3 regions of the Sediminicoccus sp. KRV36 genome follow, and region 2 is predicted to be linked to each of the others. Evidence: predicted binding sites of a transcription regulator. Region 2 holds the regulator's gene; each other region holds the start of a gene.
What was found. The regulator LexA, encoded in region 2, represses DNA repair genes until DNA is damaged. The targets are predictions, from matches to a motif close to TGTTCTANNTANGTTC.

Region 1 (5,164 bases), 1.0 Mb from region 2:
CGGAGGAGCGCACATTGCGGAAGTCAGAGAGCCGGTTGCGGCGCACATTGCCGTCACTGGTGGCGAAGACGAGGTGCAGATGCTCCCACAGGCTCTCATCCTGCGGCAGAGGCAGCACGGCCGTGACCGTCTCGTTCTCCTGCAGTTGCAGCACCTGGCGCAGGGAACGCCCCTTGCCGCCGGTGCCGCCCTCGGGCAGCTGCCAGACCTTCTCGCGGAAGGCGATGCCGCGGCTGGTGAAGAACAGCACCCATTGGTGCGTGTGGCCAACGAAGCTGCGCACCACCACATCATCGGCGCGCGTCGAGGCGGCACTGCGCCCGCGCCCACCGCGATGCTGCGAGCGGAACACATCGAGCGGCGTGCGCTTCACATAGCCATCGCGCGTCAGCGTCACGATCATCGAGGCCGGCGCGATCAGGCTCTCATCGTCAATATCGGCCGCGTAATCCACGATCCGCGTCAGCCGCGGCGAATGCAGCGTGGCGCGAACGGCGAGCAACTCCTCGGTCATCACCTCCATGCGGCGCGGGCGGCTGGAGAGGATTTCCAGCAGTTCCACGATGCGGGCACCGACTTCCTTGAGTTCCGCGTCGATCTTCTCGCGCTCAAGCCCGGTCAGGCGTTGCAGGCGCAGTTCCAGGATGCCGCGCGCCTGGGCTTCCGTCAGGCGCATGGTGCCTTCGGGCGAGAGCTCATTGCCCTCATCCTGCACCAGCGCCACCAGGGGGGCGACATCGGCCGCCGGCCAGTCCCGCGCCATCAGCGCCACGCGGGCCGAGGCCGCATCCGCACTCTCGCGGATCAGGCGGATCACCGCGTCGATATTGGCGACCGCGATGGCGAGGCCCACCAGGTTGTGCGCGCGTTCCCGCGCCTTCATGAGCCGATGGCGCGAGCGGCGGAGGATCACCTCCTCGCGGAAGGCGATGAAGGCCAGCAGCGCGTCACGGATGCCCATCTGCTGCGGGCGGCCGCCGTTGAGTGCCAGGAAATTCACCGGGAAGCTGATCTGCAGCGAGGTCATCCGGTAGAGCTGGTTCAGCACCACCTCCGCCACGGCTTCGCGCTTCAGCTCGATCACGATGCGCAGGCCCGAGCGGTCACTCTCATCGCGCAGGTCGGTGATGCCTTCGATCAGCTTGGAGCGCACCAGTTCGGCGATGCGCTCGATCAGGACCGACTTGTTCACCTGGTAGGGGATTTCGTTGACGATGATGGCCTGGCGCTGGCCCTTCATCTCCTCGATCACGCAATCGGCGCGCAGCGGGATGGAGCCGCGCCCCATCTCGAAGGCCGAGCGGATGCCGGCACGGCCGAGGATGATGCCACCCGTCGGGAAATCCGGGCCGGGGATGATGGCCATCAGCTCTTCGAGCGTCGTCTCTGGCTCGGCCACCAGCTTGAGCGTGGCGTCAATCACCTCGGTCGGGTTGTGCGGCGGGATGTTGGTCGCCATGCCGACGGCGATGCCGCCCGCGCCATTCACCAGCAAATTCGGGAAGGCGGCCGGCAGGACGCGCGGCTCATTGGCGCTTTCGTCGTAGTTCGGCGTGAAATCCACCGTGTCTTCGTCAATGCCCTCCAGCAGCGCGCCGGCGGCCTTGGCGAGGCGGACCTCGGTGTAGCGCATGGCCGCCGGCGGGTCGCCATCCATCGAGCCGAAATTGCCCTGGCCATCCACCAGCGGCACGCGCATCGAGAAGCCCTGCGCCATGCGCACCATGGCGTCATAGATCGCGCTGTCCCCGTGCGGATGATACTTGCCCATCACGTCACCCACCACGCGGGCCGATTTGCGGTGCGGCTTGTCCGGCGTGTAGCCGGCCTCATGCATGGCAAACAGGATGCGGCGATGCACCGGCTTCAGGCCATCGCGCACATCGGGCAGCGCGCGGCTGACGATGACGGACATCGCGTAGTCGAGGTAGGAGCGGCGCATCTCCTCTTCGAGGGCGATGGGGGCCACGTCCAGGGGCTTGGGGATTTCGTCGCTCAAAGAATCTTGGTCCTGGGTTTAAGGCCAGGGGCTCTGCCCCTGGACCCCGGCAGGAAACTTAGTTTCCTGCACCTTCAACAAATGGGGTGCAGGGGACTGGTCCCCTGCTGGGGGGCGAGGGGGGCAAAGCCCCTCGCAATCCCTCAGAAGGGAATATCATCATCCATATCCGGCTTCTTCCCCGAATCCCACCCCGCGCGCGGCGCGCCTGCCCGCGCCGGGGCCGAACTGCGCTCACCGCCGCCGCCGGAATAGCTGCGTTCCTCGCCCATATCGCCGCCACCCGAGGCGCGGCCGCCGACCAGCTGCAATTCGCCGCGGAACTGGCGGAGCACGATGCGCTTCGTCTTGCGCTCATTGCCGTCCTTGTCGGTGAAGCTCTGCGTCTCGATCTGGCCTTCGATGTAAACCTCGCTGCCCTTCTTCAGGTACTTCTCCGCGACGTCGCCCAGCCGGTCATTGTAGATTTCGACGTCATGCCACTCGGTGCGTTCCTGCTGATTGCCTTCGCGGTCCTTGTAGCGCTCCGAGGTCGCCAAGCCGAATTTCACGACCTTGCCGCCATTCTGGAAGTTCCGCACCTCGGGATCCTTGCCAAGGCGCCCCAGAAGAATAACCTTATTGATGCCGGCCATGGGCCAAGCCTCCTTGCAAATCGGTGTCGGAACCTAGCTTTTCCCAAGAGGCCGGGCCAGCCCCGGCCCTCGGCTTTGCACTCCCCCACGATATGGTGCAAAACCGCCCAGAACACAACGCGAACATTATCCCCCGGAGTGCTTTCCATGCCGCGCGACGCGCCCCCTGCCCCACTGGCCAAAGCGGGGCCGCCCAAGGCTGACCTCATCCGGATTCGCGGCGCGCGCCAGCATAATCTTAAATCGGTGGATCTGGACCTGCCACGCGGCAAGCTGGTGGTGCTGACCGGGCTTTCGGGTTCGGGCAAATCCTCTCTCGCCTTCGATACGATCTATGCGGAGGGGCAGCGGCGCTACGTCGAATCGCTCAGCGCCTATGCGCGGCAATTCCTGCAACTCATGCAGAAGCCGGATGTGGACAGCATCGAGGGGCTTTCACCCGCGATTTCCATCGAGCAGAAGACCACCTCGCACAATCCGCGCTCCACCGTCGGCACGGTGACGGAAATCCACGACTATATGCGCCTGCTCTGGGCGCGGGTGGGCGTGCCCTATTCGCCCGCGACGGGCCTGCCGATCGAAGCGCAAACCGTCAGCCAGATGGTGGACCGCGTGATGAACATGCCCGAGGGAACGCGGCTGCTGATCCTCGCCCCGGTGATTCGCGGCAAGAAGGGCGAATACCGCAAGGAGCTCTCGGAATATCAGCGCCGCGGCTTTGAGCGGGTGAAGATCAACGGCACCCTCACTCTGATCAGCGAGGCGCCGAAGCTCGACAAGAAGCTGAAGCACGATATTGACGTGGTGGTGGACCGCGTCGTGGTGCGGGACGGTCTGGCGCAGCGCCTGGCGGACAGCTTCGAGACAGCCTTGGCGCTGGCCGATGGCATTGCCTATGCCGAGACCGTTTCTGGCGGCGCCAGCGCCGACGCCGATGGCGGCGAGCGGACCGTGTTCAGCCAGAAATTCGCCTGCCCCGTCTCGGGCTTCTCCATCGAGGAGATCGAGCCCCGGCTGTTCAGCTTCAACTCGCCGCAGGGCGCCTGCCCCACCTGTGACGGCCTGGGCACGGAAAGCTTCTTCGACCCGGCACTCGTCATCCCCAACCCGGCGCTGAGCCTGAAGGAGGGCGCCATCGTCCCCTGGGCCGGCAATGCCAGCAGCCCCTATTATGACCAGACGCTGGTCAGCCTCGCCAAGCACCTCAAGATCGGCATGGAAAAGCCCTGGGAGGAGCTGCCGCCCGAGGCGCAGAACGCGATCCTGCACGGCACCGGCACCGAGCCCGTCACGCTGCGCTACAAGGACGGCCTGCGCGCCTATGAGGTGCAAAAGCCCTTCGAGGGCGTGATCAAGAACCTGGAACGCCGCTTCCGCGAAAGCGACAACCCCTGGGTGCGCGAGGATATGGCGCGCTACCAGGCCGATCGCCCCTGCCATGTCTGCCATGGCCATCGCCTCAAGCCGCAGTCCCTGGCCGTGAAGGTCGCGGGCTGCCACATCGGCGAGGCCTCGGCGCTGTCGATCCGGCGTGCGCGGGACTGGTTCGGCGCCGTGATGCCGACGCTGACACCGCAGCGCCAGGAGATCGCCCGCCGCATCCTGCGCGAGATCGAGGACCGTTTGCAGTTCCTCAACGATGTGGGGCTCGACTATCTCTCGCTCTCGCGCAGCAGCGCCACGCTCTCGGGCGGCGAGAGCCAGCGCATTCGCCTGGCCTCGCAGATCGGGTCCGGCCTGACGGGCGTGCTCTATGTGCTGGATGAGCCCAGCATCGGCCTGCACCAGCGCGACAATGAACGCCTGCTGGTGACGCTGCGGCGGCTGCGCGACATCGGCAATTCCGTCATCGTCGTCGAGCATGACGAGGATGCGATCCGCAGCGCCGATTACCTGGTGGATATCGGCCCTGGTGCGGGCAAGGCCGGCGGCACCGTGGTCAGCCAGGGCACGCCCGAGGAAGTCACGGCCGACCCCAACAGCCTGACCGGCGCCTATCTCTCGGGGCGCCGCGAAATCCCGATGCCGGCGCAACGCCGCGCCTTCGACAAGAAGCGCCTGCTGCGCGTGGTGGGGGCCACGGGCAACAACCTGAAGGACGTGACCGCCGAATTCCCGCTCGGCACCTTCACCGCCGTCGCCGGCGTCTCGGGCGGCGGCAAATCCACGCTGGTGATCGAGACGCTGTTCAACGGCCTCTCGCGCAAGCTGATGGGCGCCTCCGTCGTGCCGGCACCGCACCAGCGCATCGAGGGGATCGAGCTGGTGGACAAGGTGATTGATATTGACCAGTCGCCCATCGGCCGCACGCCACGTTCCAACCCGGCCACCTACACCGGCCTGTTTGCCCCGATCCGCGACTGGTTTTCCGAGCTGCCGGATTCACGCGGCCGCGGCTACAAGCCCGGCCGCTTCAGCTTCAACGTGAAGGGCGGCCGCTGCGAGGCCTGCCAGGGCGACGGCGTCATCAAGATCGAGATGCACTTCCTGCCCGATGTCTACGTCACCTGCGACACCTGCAAGGGCAAGC
Region 2 (5,164 bases):
AAGGGGATTGGCGCGCTGTATGTCCGCCGGCGGCCACGTGTGCGTCTTGCGCCGCTTTTCAGCGGAGGCGGGCAGGAGCGCGGCTTGCGCAGCGGCACTTTGCCGGCACCCCTGCTGGTCGGTCTTGGCGAGGCTGCGCGCATCGCCGCGGCCGAGGGCATGCTCGACGCCGGGCGTATCGCGGGCCAGCGCCAGCGCCTGCTCGATGGCCTGCAAGCGGCCATCCCTGGCCTGCGCGTGAACGGCTCGATGGAGGCCCGCGTTGCCGGCAACCTCAACCTGACCTTTCCCGGCGTGGCGGCGCAATCGTTGCTCGCGGCGCTGCCCGATCTTTGCCTCTCCACCGGTTCGGCCTGTTCCTCGGCCGAGATCGCCCCCTCCTACGTCCTCGGCGCGATGGGAATTCCCGAAGCCGAGGCTCGCGCCACCTTGCGGATTGGGCTGGGGCGCTTTACCTCGCCCGCCGAGATGGACCGTGCGGCCGCCCTCATCGGCACCGCTTGGCAACGCCTTGCCTCAACCCAAGCTGCCGCGGAGTAGTATCAGATCATGCCGAAGATGATTTTCATCGAGCGCGACGGCACGCGCCGCGAAGTCGAGGCGGCCCTGGGCCTCTCCGTGCTGGAGATTGCGCACCGCCATGGCGTGGATATCGAGGGGGCCTGCGAAGGCAGCCTCGCCTGCTCCACCTGCCATGTGATCGTGGATGGCGCTTGGTTCACGAAGCTTGTGAACCCCACCGAGGATGAGGAAGACATGCTCGACCTCGCTTTCGACCTGCAGGAGACCTCGCGGCTCGGCTGTCAGATCATCATGACCGAGGCGCTGGATGGCCTGGTCGTGAAGCTGCCCGCCGGCAGCCGCAATGCCGGCTGATCCGCTCGATTTCGGCGCGCCCGGCGGATTGTTCCGGCGGCTGCGCGAGGCCTCGGGCGCTGACTGGGTGGGCTATACGTGGCACCCCTTCGTGCGCCAGCTTTCCGCCGGCACGCTGCCGCTGGCCGCCTTCCAGCATTACCTGATCCAGGATTATTTGTTCCTGATCCACTTCGCCCGCGCCAAGGCGCTGGCGGTGGTCAAGGGCGAAAGCCTGAAGGCGATGCGCGACAAGGCGGCCGCCGTGCTTGCCATCCTGGATGAGACGCTCCTGCATTTGAAGTACTGCGCGGAATGGGGGCTTTCCGAGGCGCAGGTGACGCAGATCCCGGAGACGCTGGAAACGGTCAGCTATACCCGCTGGGTGCTGGATCGCGGGGTGGCCGGGGATATCCTCGACCTGGAAATCGCGCTTGTCCCCTGCACGGTGGGATATGGTGAAGTGGCGCGGCGCATCATGGCTGATCCGGGCCGGATGGTGACGGGAAACCCCTACCAGTCCTGGATCGAGAGCTATGCGGGTGAAGGCTACCAGGCCATGGCGGCTGCGGCGGCGCTGCGCATCGACGCACTGGGAATCAGCCACGGGGGGGAGGCGCGCTTTGCCACCCTGCTGCGAGATTTTTCCATGGCGGCGCGGCTGGAGCAGGGTTTTTGGCAGCAGGGGCTGAACGCTGCGCAAGTCGCGTTGCCCCGTGATTCCGATCGGGAAGTGCGGCTTCCCTCGGCCCGATGAAAATCCTCGTCGCCATGTCGGGCGGCGTGGACAGCAGCGTCGTCGCAGCCCTGCTGCATGAGCAAGGGCATGAGGTGATTGGGGCCACGCTCCAGCTTTATGATCATGGCGCGGCCGTTCAGAAGAAGGGCGCCTGCTGTGCGGGTCAGGACATCCATGATGCGCGCAACGTGGCCGAGCATCTGGGCATCCCGCATTACGTGCTGGACCGCGAGCAGCGCTTTAGGGAGGCGGTGATCCAGGATTTCGCCGATAGCTATGCCCGAGGCGAAACCCCGATCCCCTGCATTCGCTGCAACCAGACGGTCAAGTTCCACGACCTGACCGAACTCGCCAGCGATCTGGGTTGCGACATGCTGGCGACGGGCCACTACGCGCGCCGCCTGGACGGGCAGGACGGCGCCGAACTGCACCAGGCGGCCGACCCCGCGCGTGACCAGAGCTACTTCCTCGCCCACACGACCCGTGCGCAGCTGGCCCGGACGCAATTTCCGCTTGGCGGCTTTGCCAGCAAGGCTGAGGTGCGGGCGCATGCGGCCCGATTGGGCGTGGCCGTCGCGGACAAGCCCGATAGCCAGGATATCTGCTTCGTGCCCGCTGGCAGCTACGCCGACGTGGTGGGCAGATTCCGCCCCGAGGCGCTGGAGCCTGGCGAGATCGTGGATGAGTCCGGGAAAGTGCTGGGCCAGCATCGCGGGTTGGCACGCTACACTGTCGGGCAGGGTCGCGGGCTGGGACTTTCGCGACGCGAAGATGAGGAAGCGTTGTTCGTGGCCGCTCTCGATGCGCCAAGGCGGCGTGTTGTGGTGGCGCACCGTGCGGCGCTTGCCCAGGCGCGGATTCGCGTGGGCGACGTGAACTGGCTGACGGCGCCGATGTTCGGCGCATTTCGGTGCGAGGCAAAGCTGCGCGGGCGCGAAGCACCGGCGGCGATGACGGCGGAATGGGATGGCGTTGACTTGACGCTGGCGCCGGATGCCCCGTGCATCGCAGCACCTGGACAAGCAGCGGTGCTGTATCAGGCTGGTCGAGTGATTGCCGGCGGATTTATTCGCGGTGAGCCGCCCGAGCGCGCGGGCTAAGCAAATTCGTCTTGCCCCGGTCCGGGGCATTCCAGCTCCGTAGCGCATCGGCGGCGCTTGGGCGCTGCGCCTGCAATCGGCCCTTGGCGATTTGCCTTCGCAAAATCAGTTTGACGAGGGAAGAAGAATGTTTGTAGAACAAAATCCGAGTTTCTGATTTGTTCTCTGGAGGCGCTCACGGGCGCGTCCAGAAGCTTCCCAAGAAGGTTTCATGAAATGCTGACGCGCAAGCAGCTTGAGTTGCTAATGTTCATTCAGAGCCATCAGCAAGCCACCGGATTTTCTCCGTCGTTTGACGAAATGAAAGTCGCACTGTCTCTGAAGTCCAAATCCGGAATCCATCGCCTGATTTCAGGCCTTGAGGAGAGAGGGTTTATCAAGCGGCGTGCCCATCGAGCGCGCGCCCTCGAAATTGTACGTTCACCTCTCCAGTATTCTGATATCCTGAATAATTCTGGAAATAAAAAAGAATACAATTCATCTTACGTACAACTCGTTGGTGGAATTCCTAGGGAAGCGGAGATAAGTGCGACGATGATTCCGCTGCTTGGGCGTATCGCAGCAGGTTTACCAATTGAAGCAATTTCTGATCACGAAATGCTAACAGAGATTCCCTCCGATATGCTGATCGGTAAGGATTGTTACGCCCTTGAGGTAAGTGGCGAATCTATGCGCGATGCAGGCATCCTGGACGGTGACACGGTTGTTATCCGGCGCGGCGACTCTGCAGATAACGGAGATATTGTTGTCGCTCTCATTGATAAAACAGAAGTAACTCTAAAAAAATTCAGAAAAAAAGGTAATTCTATCGCTCTTGAACCAGCAAATAAAATGTTCGAGACACGAATTTTTGGGCCAGATCGCGTTGAAATACAAGGTAAACTAGTAGGTCTTCTCCGAAAGTACTAAATGGTAATTTTGATATTTTCTATAGGGCGATTGTCATAAAGAATTTTATTGATTGTGATTTCGAATTTTCCGATAGGTTCAGCACCAACCGTTTAGAGGATGGTGGCTAGGCCGTCCGCAGGACTGCGTCCGGGTAAAGCGGAAAACGCTTTCAGCACGTCAACAACGGGCAGGACATCCGCATATTTCACCGCCATGTCGTAGAGGCCGGCGAAATGTGGGCTCTCGTGCCGGTCCGCCACGCATTCCTCCGGAACGATCATGCGATGCCCGCATGAGAGGCCTTCCACCACCGTGGCACGCACGCAGCCTGACGTGGACCCGCCAGTCACGACCACGGTATCGACCCCGTGGAAGGTCAGCAGCGAGCGCAGATTCGTCTCGAAAAAGGCTGAGGCCATGCGCTTGCGGATCACAATGTCCGTCGATGCGATCACCAAGCGCGGATCAAGCTGCGCGCGCTCCGAACCCTCGTGGATATTCTGCAGACTATCTGGCGTGTTGGTGCGGGTGCCCCAGATCCCGCAATCCTCGCCACCCTCCAGATAGGCGACATAGGTCCAGATGACGGGAAAGCCCTTCTCCCGGCAGAGCGAGGCCAACGCGTTGATGTGCTCGCATTGCCGGGGGTCCGTCTCATAGGCCGTGGCTGGGAAGGCCGCGACATCGGTATAGGCGCGCTGCGGGTCCACATTGACCAGCGCCGCGCGCCGACCAAAGCCGAAGCGCGGCCGCTGCGGGCCGGCGCACAGGGCTGCGAATAATTGCCGCGCGGTGAGGTGGCTTTCGATCATCAGGTCGCCAGGAACTCGTTCCACTTCTCAGTATAGTATTCCAGGTTGGCCGGGCGTGTGTTCCACACATAGACATTCGCCGCGCGCTGCGCGAGCGAGCCTCCATCCCGCCCCTCTCCGCCATAGACCGAGCGCTGCAATTCGGGGCTGAGAAATTCGGGATAGGTATCCACCGAGGAAAAATAGCCGATCTCCGATTGCCGCGCGCCAGGAAAGCCCGAGGTCCAGTAGTTCAGCCATTCATAGGCCAGGTCCACATCGCGACAATTGGCCGAGATGCCATAGCCATTGCACCAGGCGCGATATCCTTCCTTGGCCACCGCATAGCGCATGGGAATCCCGCGCGAAGCGACCTCCACTGCCACCGGCCACCAGGCATCGGCGATCCAGACCTCCTCCGAGGCCATGAGGTTCACCAACTCGCCATAGGAGCGCCAGAGGGCGCGGAAATGCCCCTCGCGCTTCTTCTCCTTGAGGAAGCTGGTGACGGTATCCACCTCGGCATTGGTGAGGCCCGTGGGGTCGGTGGTGGCGGGCAGCAGGCCCAGCGCCTTCATGCCCAGCGCCGCATCCAGCATGCCCAGCCAGTCAATGCCGTAGAGCGCCGCGCGGCCCCGCCAGCGCGGATTGAACAATTCCCCCCAGGAGAGGGTGTTGTTCTCGGCCGGCACATGGCGTGCGTTGTAGCCGATGGAATCCATCTGGAAGAACGCGGGCAGGAACGTGATCTGCGAGCGTTCGGGATTGAGATACATGGTCCGCCCTGG
Region 3 (5,164 bases), 250 kb from region 2:
CCTCGGTCGCGCGGCTCGGGCCTATTTTCGCGGCGCATCGGGCGGCGGGCGGCATGGTCCTGGCGGCGACGCATCTGCCCCTGCCGCTGCCCGATGCGCGGGAGCTGCGGTTGTGATCAAGGCGCCGCCCGCCACCCTGCGCACCCCGCGGCCGCCCTTTCGGCGCCGGGTGAGGGGCTGGATGGACCTGCCCGATTCAACCCCGCGGGCGAAGCCGCCCTCCGGCTTTCGGGCGGGTTGGCCATGATTCCGCTCCTCGTTCGGGAACTGCGCCTCGCCATTCGCCATCCGGCCGATACGCTGTCGGCCGTGATGTTCTTCGTGCTGGTTTCGGCGATGTTTCCCTTCGGCGTCGGGCCCTCGCCCGAATTGCTCGCGCGCCTCGCCCCCGGCGTCCTGCTGGCCGCGGCGCTGCTGGCGGCGCTGCTGCCGCTGGACCGCTTGTTCGGCGCCGAGGCGGAGGATGGTTCGCTCGACCAATTGCTGCTCTCCGGCCTGCATCCGGCCGGCATCGCGGCGGCCAAGGCGCTGGGGCACTGGGTCACCACCGGCATTCCGCTGGTGCTGGCCACACCGCTGGCCGCCGCCTTGCTCAACCTGCCGACCGATGCCTGGCCGGCGGCCATGCTGGCGCTGGGGCTCGCTTCGGCCATCCTGTCCGTCTTCGGGGCCGCCGGCGCGGCGCTGACGCTGGGGGCCAGGCGCGGCGGCGTGCTGCTGCCGTTGCTGGTACTGCCGCTTTCCATCCCGGCGGTGATTTTCGGCGCCGCGGCCATCGAGGCGGCGGCCAGCGGGCTGGAAGCGCGGCCTTATCTGCTGCTGCAAGCCGCGATGCTGGCCTTTGCGGCCCCCTTGGCGCCCCTGGCGGCGGGCGCGGCCCTGCGCGGCGACTGAAAAAGCGCCGGCGCGTTTAGCTGGCCGTTAATCTCCATCCCATAGAACGGGATCATTCTCACTCGGATGGAGCAATCCCATGCGTCGCATTCTCTCCCTGGCCGCCTTCGTCTGCCTGCTGGCGGGCCCCGCCTTCGGCGCGGCGGGCACGCTCTGCGGCGGCCGTGTCGAATTGCTGTCCGTCAGCCCGCAATGGAATGAGCAGGCGCCGGGCCGGGCCGCCATCGGCCTGCGCGTCACCGTGGCCAACCGCACGGGCGAGGCGATCCTGCTGCAACCCGTGCTGATGGCCGGGGGCCGGCCGCAGCAGGGGCCGCCCATGATGCTGGTGCGCCACGGCGAGACGGTCTTCGCCCTGCGCCTGCCCGCGGACCAGCAACCCGGCCTGCCGCCGGAGACGCTGATCCGCGCGCTGGGCGCTTCCTGCCGCTTGAGCTGAGGGGGTCCCGGCGGGACCAAAGGGGGGGGAACGTCCCGCCGGGTTGCCGCCGCGCTGGGGGGGTAGGCTGCGCGACGACCTGGTCAGGGAAGCCTGCCTCAGCGGCAGGCCACCCGGGTTCCTGCGGCCAGGTCCATCGGAACGGCGGGGCCGCCCGTGCCGCTGGGGTTGTTCAGGCTCGCCACGCCCAGCAGGATGGATTGGGACGTGCCCCACGGGCCGAGCCGCGTGAAGTGGGTGCCATTCTGCCGGCTCTGCACGCGATGGTCGTTGAAGGTCACGGCGAAGGTGACATTCTCGCCCACCGTGCTTTGCAGGATGAGGTAGTAGTTCACCGTGCTGCGCGTGCTGGTGGATTGGGTGGTGCTGTAGAAGCTCGCCGCCTGCAGCTTGCCATTGCAATAGGGGTTCCCCTGGGCCGCCGCTTCGCTCATCGGCAGCATCGCCATCGCGCTGGCTGCGGCCATGGCCATCATCAGGTGCTTTCTCATTGGTTTTCTCCTTGCTGATCCAGTTCGGTTGGCGGGATCGCTGTTCCGATGACGCAACACTATGCGCCGGCCGCCAGCCTGGCCAATATGTTCAGGCATCGCCACTCATCGGTGGTGCCTATCGCCCGGGCTGGCTTGCGAAGCGGCATTGTTCTATTTATGTTCTTACGCCATGGCCAAGGACCGCTCCCGCTTCATCTGCCAATCCTGCGGTGCTTCCCATGTGAAATGGCAGGGCCGCTGCGATGGCTGCGGCGAGTGGAACACCCTGGTCGAGGAGAGCACCGCGCCGCGCAGCCCGGGCCCCGCGGGCAAGGCGCCACCGGGGCGCGGCATCACCTTCGTGGGCCTGGCCGGCGAGACCGCGCCGCCGCCGCGCCACCTGACCGGGATCGCTGAGCTGGACCGCGTTCTGGGCGGCGGCTTCGTGCCGGCCTCGGCCGTGCTGGTGGGTGGGGATCCGGGCATCGGCAAATCCACCATCCTGTTGCAGGCGGCGGCGCGCATGGCGATGGCGGGCAAGCGCGTTCTCTACATCTCGGGCGAGGAAGCGGTGGCCCAGGTGCGCATGCGCGCGCGGCGCCTCGGCTTGGCGGATGCGCCCATGGCGCTGGCCGCCGCCTCGGCTTTGCGGGACATCCTGGCCAGTCTGGAAGCCGAGGATGAAGCCACCCTGGTCGTGATCGATTCCATCCAGACCATGTGGCTGGACGCGCTGGATTCGGCGCCGGGCACCGTCGCCCAGGTCCGCACCTGCGCGGCCGAGCTGATCCGCTGCGCCAAGGCGCGGGGCTTTGCCCTCGTGCTGGTGGGGCACGTCACCAAGGAGGGCACGCTGGCTGGCCCGCGCGTGCTGGAGCACATGGTGGACGCGACGCTCTATTTCGAAGGTGATCGCGGGCACCAGTTCCGCATCCTGCGCGCCACCAAGAACCGCTTCGGCGCGACGGACGAAATCGGCGTGTTTGAAATGACCGAGGGCGGGCTGGTGGAAGTCTCCAACCCCTCGGCGCTGTTCCTGGCCGAGCGGCGCGGCAATATCTCGGGCTCGGCGGTGTTTGCCGGGCTGGAGGGCACGCGGCCGGTGCTGGTCGAGGTGCAGGCGCTGCTTTCGCCCAGCAATGGCGGCAGCCCGCGGCGGCAGGTGGTGGGCTGGGAAGGCGGGCGGCTTTCCATGCTGCTGGCGGTGCTGGAGGCCCGTGCGGGGCTGAGCTTCGGGCAATCCGACGTCTATCTGAACATCGCGGGGGGCTTGCGCATCAATGAGCCCGCCGCCGACCTCGCCGTGGCGGCCGCACTCACTTCCGCCATCACCGACCGGCCGACCGACCCGGATGCGGTGTATTTCGGCGAGGTGGGCCTCTCGGGTGAAATCCGCCAGGTGTCCCAGGCCGAGCAACGCCTGCGTGAGGCCCAGAAGCTCGGCTTTTCCGCCGCCGTGCTGCCGCGCCGTGTGGCGCGCGGCAACAAGCCGCCAGCCGCCATCGAGGGGCTGCGGCTGACCGAAGTGGGGCATCTGGCCGATCTGGTGGCGCCCTTCGCGGCGGGGACGTTGAAGCGGACGCGGGATGAGCGCGGCTGAAAAGGTCAGATGGCGAGAGGGCCTTGCCCTCCCGCGTCGTCTCCGCCTCGCGGCCAACCACGCCAAGAAGGCCGGTATCTCGGCTCTTCGACGGTAAAATCCCCTGAATGAAGGTGCAGGAAACCGGTTTCCTGCCGGGGAGCTCGAGGGGCTGGCCCCTCGATCCCGTCGCGGTGATTTTGCAGCAGCCAGCGAGCCCCGCCCTATTTTTTATGAATTAGCATGAAGGTGGTGGCCGAACCAGGCAGGGCCCAGGCGCAAGGTGGGTCAGGTGACACGAATCGCTGCCCCCGCTACATGGCAGCGCAGCATGACCTGGGCGGATGGCATCCTTCTCCTCGTGATGGTGGCCTCCGCCATCCTGTCCTTCCTGCGCGGCTTCGTGCGGGAATTCCTGGGTATTGCCGCCTGGATCGGCGCCGCCATCGCGGGTTTTGCCCTGCGGGACCAGATCACCCCCCTGATGGAAGGCAGCATCGAGCCCGATTGGCTGGCTGACGGCATTGCGGTGGGTGGTGTCTTCCTGGTGGTGCTGGTGGTGCTGAAACTTGTCATCCATGCATTGGCGGGCAGCGTGCAGCGCAGCCCTCTGGGGGGTGTGGATCGCTCGCTCGGGGCCATATTCGGGCTGGCGCGTGGCGCCTTCATCGCGATCCTGGCCTATGTGCTGGCGGGGCTTTTCGTCCCCGCCATCGAGCGCTGGCCTGAAGCCGTGCGGGAGGCCCGGGCGCTGCCCTACGTCGTGGATGGCGCCCGGTGGGTTGTCGGCCTGATGCCGGAGGAGTATCGCCCCCGCATCGCTGCCCCGCCGGAACGCCGCGTGCCCACGCAGGAAGATCTGATGCGTCCGCCTGCCCGCAACCGAAGCTGAAGGTCCCTGCCATGCCCCTTCCCCCCCAAGGCGATGATGACGACAAGTTCCACGAGGAATGCGGCGTCTTCGGCATCTGGCGGCACAAGGATGCGGCGGCACTGACGGCGCTGGGCCTGCATGCCTTGCAGCATCGCGGGCAGGAGGCTTCGGGCATCGTCACCCTCGATGATGCGGGGATGTTCCATTCCCACAAGGGCCTTGGCCTGGTCGGCGATATCTTTGGCGATGCCAAGGTGATGTCCGGCCTGCCCGGCCGCGCCGCCATCGGCCATAACCGCTACGCCACCACGGGCGAGACGGCGCTGCGCAATGTGCAGCCGCTGTTTGCCGATTTCGAGTTCGGCGGCTTCGCCGTCGGCCATAACGGCAACCTCACCAATGCCGGCGTGCTGAAGCGTGCCCTGGTGCGGCGCGGCTGCCTGTTCCAATCCACCACGGATTCCGAGGTCTTTGTCCACCTCATCGCCATCAGCCTCTATTCCACCGTGCTGGACCGGCTGATTGACGCGCTGAAGCAGGTGCAAGGCGCCTACTCCCTGGTGGCACTCCACAATGGCGCGCTGATCGGCGCGCGCGACCCCTTGGGTGTGCGCCCTCTGGTGCTGGGCCGGCTGAATGATGGCTGGGTGCTGGCCAGCGAGACCTGCGCGCTGGATATCGTCAGCGCCGAATTCGTGCGCGACATTGACCCGGGCGAGATCGTCATCATCGATGACAGCGGCATCCGTTCGGTGAAGCCCTTTCCCAAGGCGGAAAACCGCTTCTGCATCTTCGAATACATCTATTTCGCCCGGCCGGACTCGGTGGTCGAGGGCACGCCCGTCTATGAGACCCGCAAGCGCATCGGCGCCGAACTCGCGCGCGAAAGCCATGTCGAGGCCGAT

Region 1: uvrA (excinuclease ABC subunit UvrA) is a predicted target of LexA. The motif match lies at 2,745-2,760, and genes of this name have one in related genera.
Region 3: radA (DNA repair protein RadA) is a predicted target of LexA. The motif match lies at 1,974-1,989, and genes of this name have one in related genera.

What each region holds. Positions count from the first base shown of each region.
Region 1 covers NZ_CP085081.1:3,609,311-3,614,474, forward strand. Annotated here, with positions in the region: gene gyrA (DNA gyrase subunit A) at 1-1,942, opposite strand, end outside; gene ssb (single-stranded DNA-binding protein) at 2,143-2,634, opposite strand; gene uvrA (excinuclease ABC subunit UvrA) at 2,782-5,164, shown strand, end outside.
Region 2 covers NZ_CP085081.1:4,618,934-4,624,097, reverse strand. Annotated here, with positions in the region: gene LHU95_RS22015 (aminotransferase class V-fold PLP-dependent enzyme) at 1-540, shown strand, start outside; gene LHU95_RS22010 (ferredoxin family 2Fe-2S iron-sulfur cluster binding protein) at 550-876, shown strand; gene LHU95_RS22005 (TenA family protein) at 866-1,612, shown strand; gene mnmA (tRNA 2-thiouridine(34) synthase MnmA) at 1,609-2,694, shown strand; gene lexA (transcriptional repressor LexA) at 2,911-3,603, shown strand; gene LHU95_RS21990 (isochorismatase family protein) at 3,696-4,397, opposite strand; gene LHU95_RS21985 (extracellular solute-binding protein) at 4,397-5,164, opposite strand, start outside.
Region 3 covers NZ_CP085081.1:4,367,278-4,372,441, reverse strand. Annotated here, with positions in the region: gene ccmA (heme ABC exporter ATP-binding protein CcmA) at 1-116, shown strand, start outside; gene ccmB (heme exporter protein CcmB) at 244-894, shown strand; gene LHU95_RS20850 (hypothetical protein) at 974-1,333, shown strand; gene LHU95_RS20845 (hypothetical protein) at 1,432-1,824, opposite strand; gene radA (DNA repair protein RadA) at 1,997-3,406, shown strand; gene LHU95_RS20835 (CvpA family protein) at 3,717-4,277, shown strand; gene purF (amidophosphoribosyltransferase) at 4,289-5,164, shown strand, end outside.